Linked DNA regions of Sphaerisporangium rubeum. The protein of the gene in region 2 interacts with the protein of the main gene of each other region in a pairwise test. Links are inferred from orthologs where the notes say so. Each region holds a gene or a part of one and is shown on either strand. Other genes may lie near its edges.

The links.
Region 1: the proteins of uvrB (region 2) and uvrA interact in binary tests that used the Escherichia coli proteins (3 or more experiments, as listed by UniProt). The link is inferred for Sphaerisporangium rubeum from one-to-one orthologs.

What each region holds. Positions count from the first base shown.
Region 1 is NZ_JACHIU010000001.1:3,373,759-3,381,636, reverse strand. Bases 1,646-5,026 are described here. They hold uvrA (excinuclease ABC subunit UvrA), read right to left. Parts: upstream 4,687-5,026; coding sequence 1,846-4,686; downstream 1,646-1,845. Other genes in these bases: BJ992_RS14525 (maleylpyruvate isomerase family mycothiol-dependent enzyme), read left to right, coding at 4,885-5,026. Also shown: excinuclease ABC subunit UvrC, read right to left, coding at 1-926; BJ992_RS14535 (Rieske (2Fe-2S) protein), read right to left, coding at 1,126-1,584; more of BJ992_RS14525, read left to right, coding at 5,027-5,664; BJ992_RS14520 (MBL fold metallo-hydrolase), read left to right, coding at 5,661-6,305; pssA (CDP-diacylglycerol--serine O-phosphatidyltransferase), read right to left, coding at 6,373-7,206; BJ992_RS14510 (phosphatidylserine decarboxylase), read right to left, coding at 7,199-7,810. UniProt on the Escherichia coli protein: The UvrABC repair system catalyzes the recognition and processing of DNA lesions. UvrA is an ATPase and a DNA-binding protein. A damage recognition complex composed of 2 UvrA and 2 UvrB subunits scans DNA for abnormalities.
Region 2 is NZ_JACHIU010000001.1:4,486,699-4,494,097, forward strand. The notes cover bases 4,288-7,189. They hold uvrB (excinuclease ABC subunit UvrB), read right to left. Parts: upstream 6,842-7,189; coding sequence 4,733-6,841; downstream 4,288-4,732. Other genes in these bases: BJ992_RS19265 (DUF4126 domain-containing protein), read left to right, coding at 4,288-4,613; BJ992_RS19275 (SLC13 family permease), read right to left, coding at 6,902-7,189. Outside these bases: BJ992_RS19245 (site-specific tyrosine recombinase XerD), read right to left, coding at 1-514; BJ992_RS19250 (NUDIX domain-containing protein), read right to left, coding at 534-1,154; pyrG (CTP synthase), read right to left, coding at 1,199-2,869; BJ992_RS19260 (acyltransferase), read left to right, coding at 3,023-3,736; more of BJ992_RS19265, read left to right, coding at 4,023-4,287; more of BJ992_RS19275, read right to left, coding at 7,190-7,399. UniProt on the Escherichia coli protein: The UvrABC repair system catalyzes the recognition and processing of DNA lesions. A damage recognition complex composed of 2 UvrA and 2 UvrB subunits scans DNA for abnormalities.

The DNA.
Region 1 (7,878 bases), 1.1 Mb from region 2 along the record:
GCCTCCTCGATCTCGCCGGTCACCCAGCCTCGCTGCCCGCGTATGCGGCCACCGCGCACGTAGAACACCTGGACGGCGGCTTCCAGAGGGTCCTCGGCGAGAGCCACGACGTCGCAGTCGGTGTCCTCGCCGAGGACCACGGCCTGCTTCTCAAGGGCCCGCCGCAGCGCCTGGACGTCGTCGCGCAGCCGCGCCGCGCGCTCGAACTCCTCGGCGGCCGCGGCCTCGCGCATGTCGCGCTCGATGCGCCTGATGAACCGGCCGGTGTTGCCGGCCATGAAGTCGCAGAAGTCCGCGGCCAGCTCGCGGTGCTCCTCGGGGGTGACCCTGCCGACGCAAGGGGCCGAGCACTTGTCGATGTAGCCGAGCAGGCAGGGCCTGCCGATCTGGCCCGCGCGCTTGAACACCCCCGCCGAGCAGGTGCGGATGGGGAAGACCCGCAGCAGCAGGTCGACGGTCTCGCGGATCGCCCAGGCGTGGGAGTAGGGACCGAAGTAGCGGGTGCCCTTGCGTTTGGCGCCGCGCAGGACCTGGACCCGGGGAAAGTCCTCCCCCATGGTGACGGCGAGATAGGGATAGGACTTGTCGTCGCGGTACTTGACGTTGAAGCGAGGGTCGAACTCCTTGATCCAGGAGTATTCGAGCTGGAGCGCCTCGACCTCGGTGCCGACCACCGTCCAGTCGACACGCGCGGCCGTCGTGAGCATGGTCTGGGTGCGGGGATGCAGCCCGGCGAAGTCGGCGAAGTAGGAGTTGAGCCGCTGCCGCAGATTCTTCGCCTTGCCGACGTAGATCACCCGGCCATGAGCGTCCCTGAACCGGTAGACCCCTGGCGACTCAGGAACCGAGCCGGGCTCGGGCCGGTAACTCAGGGGGGTGTTCGCGGGTCTGACCACAACCGAAAGACTATCCGCCCCCGCCGACACTTCAGGGCCGCCGAACCCCTCGTAGGGGTCCCCGGCCCACTCCCATGACCTTCGCACAGGACACACCAACAGAAAGCGACCCGCATCCGCCGGCGGCCCCCCTCCCGGCATGCCGGGGGAGTCGCCGGCGGCTTGTGCGGCGCCTTGTCCGGAGAGCGGCGGCGCCGGGGACCGTCGCGGGTGGGCGGGAGAAGCGGGGTCAGGCCAGGGCGATGGTGCCGGCCTCGACCTTGATGGGCTTCTCGGCCAGGGCCTGTTCGGCCGGGCCGGACTGGACGGAGCCGTCGGTGATGCTGAACCGGCTGTTGTGGCAGGGGCAGATGATGCTGCCGTCGCTCACCGAGCCGACCGGGCACTGCTTGTGGGTGCAGATCGCGTCGAAGGCCTTGAACTCGCCCTCGGCCGGCTGGGTGACGACGACCTTCTCGGCCTTGAAGACCTTGCCGCCACCCACGGGGATGTCCGCGGTGGCGGCCAGCCCTCCGGCGGCTCCGGCCGCCGCGTCGCCGGACGGTGCCGCGTCGCCGGCCGGAGGGGCCGCCGAGGCGCCACCGTCGGCCGGCGTGGCGCCGCCGCCGCACGCGGCGAGCACCACGGCGAGGCCCGCGCCACCGGCGCCGGTCATGACCGCGCGCCGAGTCGTTTCCATCTCCGTCATCGTTCGCCTTCCTTGAGGTGGTACATCCGGTACGGCCCTCGATCGGATGTGGTTCACGTCGAGCCGCGACCGACTCAGGAAGTATGGACGAACCCGCATAACGTCCGGCTCAAATTACACAGATCATTGAAGATTTCATCAGAGACAGGTGGCCAGGAGTGCGTTGTCCGACCTCCTGAAGGTGGATGCGCACGCCAGAAGCCACCTGGTCCGACGAGACGGTTGAACCTTTCATCAGTTGGCTGGGCTGAAACCGGGGAATCAGGTCGTCAGGATCTTGCTCAGGAAGCGGCCGGTGTGGCTGTCCTCGACCTCGGCGACCTGCTCGGGGGTGCCGGTGGCGAGCACCTGGCCGCCACGTGAGCCGCCCTCGGGGCCCATGTCGATGAGCCAGTCGGCGGTCTTGATCACGTCGAGGTTGTGCTCGATGACGATCACGGTGTTCCCGCCGTCCACCAGGCGGCCGAGCACCCCGAGGAGCTTGCGGATGTCCTCGAAGTGCAGGCCCGTGGTGGGCTCGTCCAGCACGTAGACCGTGCGGCCGGTGGACCGCCGCTGGAGCTCGGACGCCAGCTTGACCCGCTGCGCCTCGCCGCCGGACAGCGTGGTGGCGGGCTGGCCCAGCCGGACGTACCCGAGGCCGACGTCGTTGAGGGTCTTGAGGTGGCGCTTGATCGCGGGGATGGCGTCGAAGAACTCCAGCGCCTCCTCGATCGGCATGTCGAGCACCTCGGAGATGGTCTTGCCCTTGTAGTGGACCTCCAGCGTCTCGCGGTTGTAGCGGGCCCCGTGGCAGACCTCGCACGGGACGTAGACGTCCGGCAGGAAGTTCATCTCGATCTTGATGGTGCCGTCGCCGGAGCACGCCTCGCACCGGCCGCCCTTGACGTTGAAGCTGAACCGGCCCGGCTGGTAGCCGCGGATCTTGGCCTCGGTCGTCTGCGCGAACAGCTTGCGCACGTGGTCGAAAACGCCGGTGTAGGTGGCGGGGTTGGACCGCGGGGTGCGGCCGATGGGGCTCTGGTCGACGTGGACGACCTTGTCCACCAGGTCGGTGCCGGTGACCCGCGAGTGGCGGCCCGGCACGGTCTTGGCGCCGTTGAGCTCCTTGGCGAGCGCCGCGTACAGGATGTCGTTGACCAGCGTGGACTTGCCGGAACCCGAAACCCCGGTGACCGCGGTGAACACCCCGAGCGGGAACTCGACGTCCACCCCCTTGAGGTTGTGCTCCCGCGCGCCTTTGACCACCAGCTTGCGCTTGGCGTCCCGCTTGCGCCGCGAGGCCGGCACGTCGATGGACCTGCGGCCCGACAGGTAGGCCCCGGTCAGGGAGTGCTCGCTGGCCAGGAGTTGCTCGACGGTGCCGGACACCACGACCTGGCCGCCGTGCTCACCGGCGCCGGGCCCGATGTCCACGACCCAGTCGGCCATGGCGATGGTGTCCTCGTCGTGCTCCACGACGATCAAGGTGTTGCCCATGTCGCGCAGGCGGATCAGGGTGTCGAGCAGCCGCTGGTTGTCGCGCTGGTGCAGGCCGATGGACGGCTCGTCCAGGACGTACAGCACACCGACCAGGCCGGAGCCGATCTGGGTGGCCAGCCGGATGCGCTGCGCCTCACCGCCGGCGAGGGTGCCGGCCGCGCGGTCCAGCGTGAGGTAGTCGAGCCCGACGTCCAGCAGGAAGCCCAGCCGCGCGTTGATCTCTTTGACGACCCGCTCGGCGATGTGCATGTCGCGCTCGGACAGCGCGAGCGACCCGAGGAACGCCGCGCACTCGCCGATGGACCGCGACGAGACGTCGGCGATGGACCGGCCGCTGACCGTGACGGCCAAGGACACCGGCTTGAGCCGCGCACCCTTGCAGGACGGACAGGGGATCTCACGCATGAACCCTTCGTAGCGCTCGCGCGTGGAGTCGCTCTCGGCCTCGGCGTGGCGCCGCTGCACCCACGGGATGACGCCTTCGAAGGTCGTGTAGTAGGACCGCTGCCGGCCGTACCGGTTGCTGTAACGGACGTGGACCTGCTCGTCGTGGCCGTGCAGCAGGGACTTCTGTGCCTTCTTGGTCAGCCGCTCCCACGGGGTGTCGAGGTCGAAGCCGACGGCGTGGCCGAGCGCCTCGATGAGCCTGACGAAGTAGTCACTGGTGTGCCCTCCGGCCCACGGGGCGATGGCGCCGTCGCCGAGGGTGCGCTCGGGGTCGGGAACCACGAGGTCGGGGTCGACCTCCATGCGGGTGCCGAGGCCGGTGCAGTCGGGACAGGCGCCGAACGGCGAGTTGAACGAGAACGACCGGGGCTCCAGCTCCTCGAACGACAGGTCGTCGTAGGGGCAGTACAGATGCTCGGAGTAGAACCGCTCCCGCCCCGGGTCGTCCTCGGGCAGGTCGACGAAGTCGAGCGTGATCGTGCCGCCGGACAGCTGGAGCGCGGTCTCCACCGAGTCGTTGAGCCGGCGCCGCGAGCCGTCCTTGACCGACAGCCGGTCGACGATGACCTCGATGTCGTGCTTCTCGTACTTCTTCAGCGTGGGGGGCTCCTCCAGCCGCACCACGGTGCCGTCCACCCTGGCGCGGGCGAAGCCCTTGGTCTGGAGCTCGCGGAACAGCTCGGCGTACTCCCCCTTGCGGCCGCGCACGACCGGGGCGATCACCTGGAAGCGGGTGCCCTCGGGGAGCTCCATGACCCGGTCCACGATCTGCTGGGGGGTCTGGCGCGCGATGGGACGGCCGCAGCGCGGGCAGTGGGGCTTGCCGATGCGGGCCCACAGCAGGCGCAGGTAGTCGTAGACCTCGGTGATGGTGCCCACGGTGGACCGGGGGTTGCGGGAGGTCGACTTCTGGTCGATCGACACCGCGGGTGACAGGCCCTCGATGAAATCGACGTCGGGTTTGTCCATCTGGCCGAGGAACTGCCGCGCGTAGGCCGACAGCGACTCGACGTAACGGCGCTGGCCCTCGGCGAAGATGGTGTCGAAGGCCAGGCTGGACTTGCCGGAACCCGACAGGCCGGTGAAAACGATCAAAGCGTCTCGTGGGAGGTCCAGCGAGACGTCCTTCAAGTTGTGTTCGCGGGCGCCACGAACGATCAAGCGGTCGGCCACGGCAGATCTCTCAGGTAGGGGTGTGGATCCACGGCAGCCGGGAGAGGCCACCTCTGACTAGTCGCGGTCACTCTAACGATGGGGTCCGACAGTTTCTCCGCGCCGCGACGGCCCGGCGGCGGCGCATCGGGAAAGCGCGCTTCCACTTCATGAGACGCGGCCGCGCGTTCGCTCACATCTGGCGCGATGATGTCGTGCATGACCGTTCTCGACGACCTCAGGGCCGAGCTCACCAAGGCCAACGACCGGCTGCTCGCCACCGTGGCCCGGCTCTCCGACCCGGACGTCGCGGCCCCCTCCCTGCTTCCGGGCTGGACCCGCGGCCACCTGATCACGCACGTCGCGCGCAACGCCGACAGCCATCTCAATCTGATGACCTGGGCCAGGACGGGTGTGTACACACCACAGTACCCGGACGTGGCGACGCGGGACGCCGAGATAGAAGAAGGCGCGGGGCGGGCGATGAAGGAGCAGTACGACGATCTCGCCGAGAGCACCGCGCGCCTCGACCAGGCCGTCGCCGCGATGCCGCCGGAACGCTGGGCCGCCATGGTGCGCGGCATGCAGCCGCCGGAGCACCCGGCCTGGTACATCCTCGCCCGCAGGCTCCGTGAGGTCGAGATCCACCACTCCGACCTCGGGACCGGCTACACCTGGGCCGACTGGCCCGCCTCGTTCGTCCGGCGTGAGCTGCACGACGCGCTGGCCTGCTGGCCGCGGGACGGCGGGCCGGTGAGCGAGGTGCGCGCCGGCGGCCGCTCCTGGACCGGCCTCGGCGAGGGCCCGGTCGTGGAGGGCCCACCGGCGTACGTCCTGGCCTGGCTGACCGGCCGCCTGACCGGGGACGACGCGAGCCGGGGTGATCGCGCGGACGGCGAGGGGCTTAGGCTGGCGGCGAGACCGCCTGCGGCTCCGAAGTGGCCCGCGGCGTCGGCGCCGCCCGGCCTCCCGGCCGCCCCACCCGAGGAGTACCCATGAGCTACACCGGTGACGTGACCGCGAACGGGCCCGCCGACGTGCGTGAGGTCCCCGGCCTGAGCATCAGCAAGATCGAGGTGGGCGACTTCGGCAACAACGCCTATCTGCTGCGGTGCGCCGAGACCGGCGACGGTCTGCTCATCGACGCCGCGGCCGAGCCCGACCGGCTGCTCGGCCTGATCGGCGACATGCCGATCAGCACGATCGTGACGACGCACCGCCACCAGGACCACTGGCTGGCCCTCTCCGAGGTCGCCAAGGCGACCGGCGCCGAGACGGTGGCGCACTCGCTGGACGCGCCGGAGCTGCCGGTGCCGGTCACCCGCACGGTCGAGCACGGCGACCGGGTCACGGTCGGCGTGGTCACGCTGGAGGTCATCCACCTGCGCGGCCACACCCCGGGCTCGATCGCCCTGCTGTACGGCGACGGCCACATCTTCACCGGAGACTCGCTGTTCCCCGGCGGCGTCGGCAACACCGAGCGCGACCCGGCCCGGTTCGAGAGCCTCTACACCGACGTGGTGGAGCGGATCTTCGACCGGCTGCCCGACGAGACATGGGTGTACCCCGGCCACGGCAAGGACACCACGCTCGGCGCCGAGCGTCCCTCGCTGCCGGAGTGGCGGGCCCGCGGCTGGTGACCCGGCCACGGACACGCCGCGGGCCCGGCCCCCTCACAGGGGGCCGGGCCCGCGCGGGTCCGGGCCGTCAGCGGACGGAGGCCTCGGTCTCCTTGCGCTCCTTGCGCTGCGCGCGCTTGAACATCAGCACGCGGAGCGGAATCGCCGCGACCAGCGCGATCTGCATGGCGGCGCCGATCTGGATGAGCACGTCGCCACCGGACAGGTCGGCCGCCCAGATGATCAGGCACGTCACGTTGATCATGATCCACGCCAGCACGACCGCCAGCAGGTTGCCCTTCGGCTTGGGGTACTCGATGCGGCTCACCATGAGCCACGCCACCAGGAACACCCCGGCCACCGTGAGGTAGGACGCCTGGAAGAGCAGCACGATGGACACCACCGTCATGGCACCCATGGGGATCGGCAATCCCATGAAGTCGCCGCTCTTGGTCTTCACGCAGGCGAACCGCGCGAGGCGCACCACGCCGGCGAGCAGCACCGACACCGCGGCGCACAGCGCCACCAGCATCGGCATGCGGTGCGAGAAGCCGGCCCAGGCCACCACCATGAACGCCGGGGCGAACCCGAAGCTGATCACGTCGGCGAGGTTGTCCAGCTCGGCACCCATGGCCGAGGCACGGAACCGCCGCGCCACCATGCCGTCGAACAGGTCACAGGTCGCGCCGAGCAGCAGCAGCACGATCGCGGTCGCGAAGTAGCGCGGGTCGGGCCGGAACGAACCCTCGGCCTGGAGCTGCCCGATCGCCGACCACGCGAGCACGCACACGGCGAGGAAGCCGCACATCGCGTTGCCGAGGGACAGGGAGTCGGCGGCGGACAGGCGGAACGCCTTGCCCACCGGTCCTCGTGGTTCGTCGGCCGCGTCCATGTCGTCCATGGACCATCCGGCGTCAGCCATGGTCAACGCGAGTCACCCCTGCCGTCACGCGCTGCCCCACCGTCACCGCCGGGGCGATCCCTTCAGGAAGATAGACGTCCACCCGGGAGCCGAAACGGATCAGCCCGATCCGGTCCCCCTGCGCCACCTTGGCCCCCACGCCGAGGTACGGCACGATGCGGCGCGCCACGGCGCCGGCGATCTGCACCATCTCGACGTCCCCCACGGCGGTGCCGAAGCGCCACACGACCCGCTCGTTGCGGTCGCTGTCCTTGTCGAAGGCGGGCTTGAAGCCGCCGGGGACGTGCGTCACCGATGTCACCGTGCCGTCCAGCGGCGCGCGGTTCACGTGGACGTCCAGCGGGCTCATGAAGATCGCCACCCGCGTCCTGCCGTCCGGCCAGGGGTCGATGCTCTGCACCACGCCGTCGGCCGGGCTGAGCACCAGACCGGTGCCGGGGGTCCGCTCGGGGTCACGGAAGAACCAGAACATCGCGCCGGTGAGCGCGGTCAGCGGTGCCGCGGCGACGGCCCACCGCCGCGAGCGCCGGGTGAGGGCCACCGTGATCGCGGAGGCGGCCACGGCGGGCACCAGCCAGGGGGAGACTCCACGGGCCAGACGCATGCGACGGCGTCCGTGGCTGGGCGAATCAATGGACACAAGTAACCTTTACGGTGTGCGCGACCAGAGAA
Region 2 (7,399 bases):
CCGGCTCCACGTCGTCCACGGTGAGGCCCACGGCCTCGGAGATGCGGGCCCCGGTGCCGTACAGCACCTCCAGCAGCGCGCGGTTGCGGTGCGTCAGCGGCACCCCGGCCGGGCCCGCCGCGGCGATGAGGCGCTCCACCTCGGCGACCCCGAGTGCTTTCGGCACGTGCGGCGGCCGGGCCGGGGGGTGCACGCCGCGTGCGGCGTCGTGCGCGCAGACCCCCTCGCGAACCGCGAAACGGTGCAGGCCGCGGACCGCCGACACCGCGCGCGCCGCCGACCCCGCCGCGAGAGCCCGGTGCCGCTCGTCGCCGGACCGCAGCGCCGTGAGGAACGCCGCGACGTCGCCCTCGTCCACCTCGGCCAGGGACATGCGTCCCCGCGAACCGAGGTGGCCGAGGTAGCGCGCGAGGTCGCGGCGGTAGGAGGCCAGCGTGTTGGCCGCGAGCCCCCGGTCGGCCGCGAGATGGGCGAGGTAGCCGGCGATCACGGCCGCGGCGTGGGGGCTGCGCACAGAACGGGACCTCCCGCTGTCAGGCCTCCTCGGCGCCGGGGGGACGCAGTGCGGTGAAACCGTCGGACGAGGCGGCGTAGGCGGCGAGGATACCGGCCACGGCGGGGGCGTTGTGGATCGATCCGCTCAGAGCCTTGCCGACGGCCTCGGCGAGCGGCACCCACACCACCGGCATGTCGACCTCTTCGTGCTGGCGTACGAAGTCCAGCTCGCCGGGTGCGAGCGCGGTCAGGTCGCGGGCCAGGAAGACGCGGATGCGCTCGTCGGACATGCCGGGGCTGGTGAGGATGTCCACCAAGGTGTGCCAGGTCGCGGCGCGGTAGCCGGCCTCCTCGGCCAGCTCACGGGCCGCGCACTCCACCAGCGGCTCCCCCGGCACGTCCCTGATGCCGGCCGGCAGCTCCCACAGCAGCCTGCGCACCGGATGGCGGTACTGGCGCAGCAGCAGCACCCGGTCCGCGCCGTCGAGGGCCACCACGGCGACCGAGCCGGGGTGCTGGACGTAGTCGCGGTCGGCGGTGCCGTCCCCCGGCATGCGGACGGTGTCGGTGCGCGCCGAGATCACCCGCGCCGTGAAGTGCTCGGTGGTGCCGAGCACCTCCCAGGCCTCCGGGACGTCGCGCACGTCGTCGGCGGTCAGGCCGTGTCCGGTGTCGTGTCCGGTGTCATGGCTCACGTCGTGGCTCACGCGGTCCGCCCCGCCTTGGCCTCGGTCTCCCGGACGTCGGCGTAGGTCAGCGCCGCCTCGATCAGGCCGTTGAACAGGGGATGGGGCCGGGTGGGCCGTGACCGGAACTCGGGGTGGGCCTGGGTGCCGACGAAGAACGGGTGGAGGTCGGGGTCCAGCTCGGCGTACTCGACGAGGCGGCCGTCCGGGGACAGGCCGGAGAACACCACGCCGACACGCTCCAGGCGCTCGCGGTAGGCGTTGCCGACCTCGTAACGGTGGCGGTGCCGCTCGTCGGCGTGGGAGGAGCCGTACAGGCGGCGCACGATGGTGCCCTCGCCGAGCTTGGCCGGGTACAGGCCGAGGCGCATGGTGCCCCCCATGTCGCGTTCCCCCGCCACCACGTCCTCCTGGTCGGCCATCGTGGAGATGACCGGTTCTGTGGTGTCGGGGACGAACTCGGTGCTGTTGGCGTCGGCGATGCCGGCGAGGTTGCGTGCCGCCTCGATGACCATGCACTGCATGCCGAGGCAGATGCCGAGCAGCGGGATGCGGTGCTCGCGCGCGTGGCGGATGGCGCCGACCTTGCCCTCGATGCCGCGCACACCGAAACCGCCGGGGATCAGCACGCCGTCCACGCCGTCGAGCTCGCGGGCCGCGCCTTCGGAGGTCTCGCAGTCGTCGCTCTTGACCCAGCGGATGTTGACCCGCGCGTCGCGCGCGAAGCCGCCGGCACGCAGGGCCTCGGTGACCGACAGGTAGGCGTCCGGCAGGTCGATGTACTTGCCGACCAGCGCGATGGTGACCTCGGTCGCGGGCCGGTGCACCCGGCGCAGGAGCTGGTCCCACTCGTGCCAGTCGACGTCGCGGAACGGCAGGCCGAGGCGGCGGATGACGTACGCGTCGAGGCCCTCGGCGTGCAGGACCTTCGGGATGTCGTAGATGCTCGGCGCGTCCATGGCGGACACCACGGCGTCCTCGTCAACGTCGCACATCAGGCTGATCTTGCGTTTGAGCGAGGTGGTGATGGGACGGTCGGAGCGGCAGACGATCGCGTCCGGCTGGATGCCGATGCTGCGCAGCGCCGCCACCGAGTGCTGGGTGGGCTTGGTCTTCAGCTCGCCGCTCGGGCCGATGTACGGCAGCAGCGAGACGTGCAGGAAGAACACGTTGTCGCGGCCCACCTCGTGGCGCACCTGGCGCACGGCCTCGAGGAACGGCAGCGACTCGATGTCGCCGACGGTGCCGCCGACCTCGGTGATCACCACGTCCACGTCGTGGGCGGCCATGCCGCGGATGCGGTCCTTGATCTCGTTGGTGATGTGGGGGATGACCTGCACGGTGTCGCCGAGGTACTCGCCGCGGCGCTCCTTGGCGATCACGTTGGAGTACACCTGGCCGGTCGTGACATTGGCCGACCCGTGCAGCTCGGTGTCGAGGAAGCGCTCGTAGTGGCCAACGTCGAGGTCGGTCTCGGCGCCGTCGTCTGTGACGAACACCTCACCGTGCTGGAAGGGGTTCATCGTCCCGGGGTCGACGTTGAGGTAGGGGTCCAGCTTCTGCATGGTGACCCGCAGGCCGCGAAGCTTCAGCAGGCGCCCCAGGCTTGAGGCGGTGAGCCCCTTGCCGAGACTGGAGGCGACGCCTCCGGTGACGAACAGATGCTTTGTTGGTGCGGCGCTGCGCAAGGAGGGTCTCCCGTGGTCCGTCGTGTCGCGGCCGTCCGGCGAGCGGCCGCGTGTCCACGGGCTCTCAGGCTATCAAAGGCGGCCTGCGAAGTGCCCGAACACTTCCCGGGCCTCCGTTCCCAGCATGCTAACCAACGGGTAACTTTTCCGAATATGTCACCCCGTGAGGTAATACGCCGGTTCACTGGCAGTCTGGTGCACCGTGCGTGGTCCTTTGCCCGGACGGCCGGTGCGATCACCCCTCGCTCCCCCGCGCGCTACCGGTTCCGGCGGCTCGGCGATGGCGCCTGCCTGTCGTTCCCCCAAGGCGCGATCTTCGGCGAGGCGTGGATCGAGATCGGGGAACACACCCTGGTCGGCGAACGGGTGTCCATCTCGGCCGGCATGGGCCCCGGGGTGGACCTCGGCCCCGACTCCCTGGTGCGCATCGGCGCGCGCTGCTCCATCGGCCGCGGCAGCCACATCGTGGGTCACCACTCCATCGACATAGGTGACGACGTCTTCACCGGCCCGTACGTCTACATCACCGACCAGAACCACGTCTACGACGACCCCGACACCCCCATCGGCCGCCAGTGGCCCCGCAACAACCCCGTCGCCATCGGCGCCGGCTCCTGGATCGGCACCGGGGCCATCATCCTCCCCGGCACCCGCATCGGCCGCCAGTCCGTCGTGGCAGGCGGCGCCGTCGTCCGCGGCGAATTCCCCGACCACTGCGTCATCGCCGGCGTCCCCGCCCGAGTCGTCCGCCGCTACTCCCCCGGCTCCGGCTGGCACCCCCCGACCCTCGACACCCCCCTGACCGGCCACCTCGACGTCCCCACACCCCCCACCCTGAACCCCGGCCCCCTGACCCCCACTCCCTGACCCCCACTGACCCTCACCTCGAACGACACACACCTGTCCGACCCCATGGACTCCGCTTGGACCGTGATCCGGCCACGCCTTGAATGAGCGCTCATCCCCCTCCCGTACCCAGAAATTTCTGCCGCCTCCCCACCCCCGTCCACCCCCAGCGTGAGCCCCGAAACCGTCCCACCCCAGAACGACCCCACAACGCCGCCTCCACCCCTTGGCCCCCATCGCGGGAACGCCGTCAGCCCTTTCCTTCGTTCTTCCCCCGAGACGCACACGAAGGAGTTGAGAGCATCCGATGCTGGCGGCGCTGACCGGCCTCGGCCTGTCCACCGCGGCGGGCCTGAACGCCTACATCCCGCTTCTGGTGGTGGGCCTGGCCGCCAACCTCACCGACGCCGTGAAACTCCCCGGCGACTACGCCTGGCTCTCGAACGGCTGGGTCCTCGCCATCATCGCCGTCCTGCTGACGGCCGAGTTCGTCCTGGACAAGGTCCCCATCGTCGACCACGTCAACGACATGATCCAGACCGCCGTCCGCCCCGCCGCCGGCGGCGTCGTCTTCACCGCCACCCAGGCCGCCTCACAGCTCGACCACTCCACCTGGATGACCCAGCACCCCTGGGCCGGCTGGACCCTCGGCATAGGCGTGGCCCTGGTCATCCACCTGCTGAAGTCCACGGCCCGCCCCGTCGTCAACGCCACCACCGCCGGCGTAGGCGCCCCCGTGGTCAGCACCGCCGAAGACGCCGGCTCCCTCGGCCTCAGCCTCCTGGCCGTCTTCTTCCCGGTGCTGGTGATCGCCGCACTGGTCCTCCTGGCCCTCCCCCTCTGGTGGCTGATCCGCCGCCGTCGAGCCCACCGCGCGAAACGCCTGGCCACCTCCTGACGGCCGGCGGCTCACCTCCGCGGCCGAACCACGACCGGCCGCCTCCGGCCGAACCACGACCGGCCTGCGACCGGACATGCGATCGCAGGCTCTTCGCCTGAACGACTCCCTCGTCCGTGCTAGTGGACGCCGGCCTCGCGCATGTCGCGGAGTTCGCGTTTGAGGTCCTTGATCTCGTCGCGGAGGCGGGCTGCCACCTCGAACTGGAGGTCGGTGGCGGCCTGGTGCATCTGGTCGGTCAGGGACTGGATCAAGGACTCCAGTTGGGCTCTCGGCATCTCGCCGGCGATGGCCTTGGCGTGCTGGCCGGTCTGGCGGGTGGCGTAGCCGGGGACGGGGGCCTTGCCTCGGCTCTGCTGGCGGCCGGCGCCGAGGAGGCGGTCGGTGTCGGCGTCCTCTCTGGCGAGGGTGTCGAGGATGTCGGCGATCTTCTTGCGGAGGGGCTGGGGGTCGATGCCGTTGGCCTCGTTGTACGCCGTCTGCTTGGCGCGGCGGCGGTTGGTCTCGTCGATCGCGCGCTCCATCGAGGGGGTGACGCGGTCGGCGTACATGTGGACCTGGCCGGAGACGTTGCGCGCGGCGCGGCCGATGGTCTGGATCAAGGAGGTCTCGCTGCGCAGGAAGCCTTCCTTGTCGGCGTCGAGGATGGCGACCAGGGAGACCTCGGGGAGGTCGAGGCCTTCACGCAGGAGGTTGATGCCGACCAGGACGTCGTACTCACCCATGCGCAGCTCGCGGAGGAGCTCGATGCGGCGCAGGGTGTCGACCTCGCTGTGCAGGTAGCGGACGCGGATGCCGAGCTCGAGGAGGTAGTCGGTCAGGTCCTCCGCCATCTTCTTGGTGAGGGTGGTGACGAGGACGCGCTCGTCGCGCTCGGCGCGCTCGCGGATCTCGTGCACCAGGTCGTCGATCTGGCCCTTGGTCGGCTTGACGACGACCTCGGGGTCGACCAGGCCGGTGGGCCGGATGACCTGCTCCACGACGTCGCCGCCGGTGCGGCCGAGCTCGTAGGAGCCGGGGGTGGCGGACAGGTAGACGGTCTGGCCGATGCGCTCCAGGAACTCCTCCCACTTGAGGGGACGGTTGTCCATGGCGGACGGCAGGCGGAAACCGTGGTCGACCAGGACGCGCTTGCGGGAGGCGTCGCCTTCGTACATGGCGCCGATCTGGGGGACGGTCTGGTGGGACTCGTCCAGGACCAGCAGGAAGTCCTCGGGGAAGTAGTCGAGCAGGGTGTGGGGAGCGGTGCCGGGCCCGCGGCCGTCGATGTGCCGCGAATAGTTCTCGATGCCGGAACAGGAGCCGACCTGGCGCATCATCTCGATGTCGTAGGTGGTGCGCATGCGCAGCCGCTGGGCCTCCAGCAGCTTGCCTTGCTTCTCCATGGTGGCGAGCGACTCGGCGAGCTCGGCCTCGATGGCGCCGATGGCCCGCTCCATGCGCTCGGGACCCGCGACGTAGTGGGAGGCGGGGAAGATGTAGATCTCGTCGTCCTCGGTGATCACCTCGCCGGTGAGCGGGTGGAGGGTCGCGAGCTTCTCGATCTCGTCGCCGAACATCTCGATGCGCACGGCGAGCTCTTCGTACTGCGGGATGACCTCGATGGTGTCGCCGCGCACCCGGAACGTGCCGCGGGTGAACGCCAGGTCGTTGCGGGTGTACTGCATGTCGACCAGGCGGCGCAGCAGGCCGTCGCGGTCGTACTCCTGGCCGACCTTGAGCCGCAGCATGCGGTCGACGTACTCCTGCGGGGTGCCGAGGCCGTAGATGCACGACACGGACGCGACGACGACGGTGTCACGCCGGGTCAGCAGCGAGTTGGTCGCCGAGTGGCGCAGACGGTCGACCTCGTCGTTGATCGAGGAGTCCTTCTCGATGTAGGTGTCGGTCTGCGGGACGTACGCCTCGGGCTGGTAGTAGTCGTAGTACGACACGAAGTACTCGACCGCGTTGTTCGGCAGCATCTCGCGCAACTCGTTGGCGAACTGCGCGGCCAGGGTCTTGTTGGGCTGCATCACCAGCGCGGGCCTTTGCAGGCGCTCGATGAGCCACGCCACGGTGGCGGTCTTGCCGGTGCCTGTGGCACCCAGCAGGACGTTGTCCTTCTCACCCGCCTTGACGCGGCGCTCCAGCTCGGCGATGGCCGCCGGCTGGTCGCCTGAAGGGGTCATCTCGGTGACGACCTCGAAGGGTGCCACCCTGCGCTGCAAATCGGTTACCGGCCTCACGTCTCCATAACCTACGCTCCCCCACCGACAATTCCGCGCGGCCCGGAGGGACGTCGACGGTCAGGGGCCGGCGGTGAGGATCAGGGCCGCGACGGCGGCGGTGACGGCGGTCACGGCCAGGCAGGCGCCGGTGATCACGAACTTCGACGGGGGGACGCGTACGCCGTGGCGGCGGCACGTCTCGAACCACAGCAGGGTGGCGACCGAGGCCCACGGGGTGATCACCGAGCCCACGTTGACGCCGATCAGCAGCGTCAGCAGAGCGTCACGGCCGCCGGGAGGCACGACGCGTTCGCCGGCGTAGTAGGCGGGGAGGTTGTTCACGACGTTGGCCAGGCCCGCGCCGGCGGCGGCCGTGCGGTAGCCGCCGTCGCCGGCGAGCGCGCGGGTCACCTCGTCCAGGCCGTACCGGCTGAGCGCGGGCACCACCAGGAACAGGCCGATGACGAAGGCCGCCAGTTGCCACGGCACCAGGGAGAAGGTGAGCCTCGACCTGTCGCGCCAGGCGAACGCCGCGACCAGCACCACCGCCGACGCGACGGCCACCTCGGCGATCGG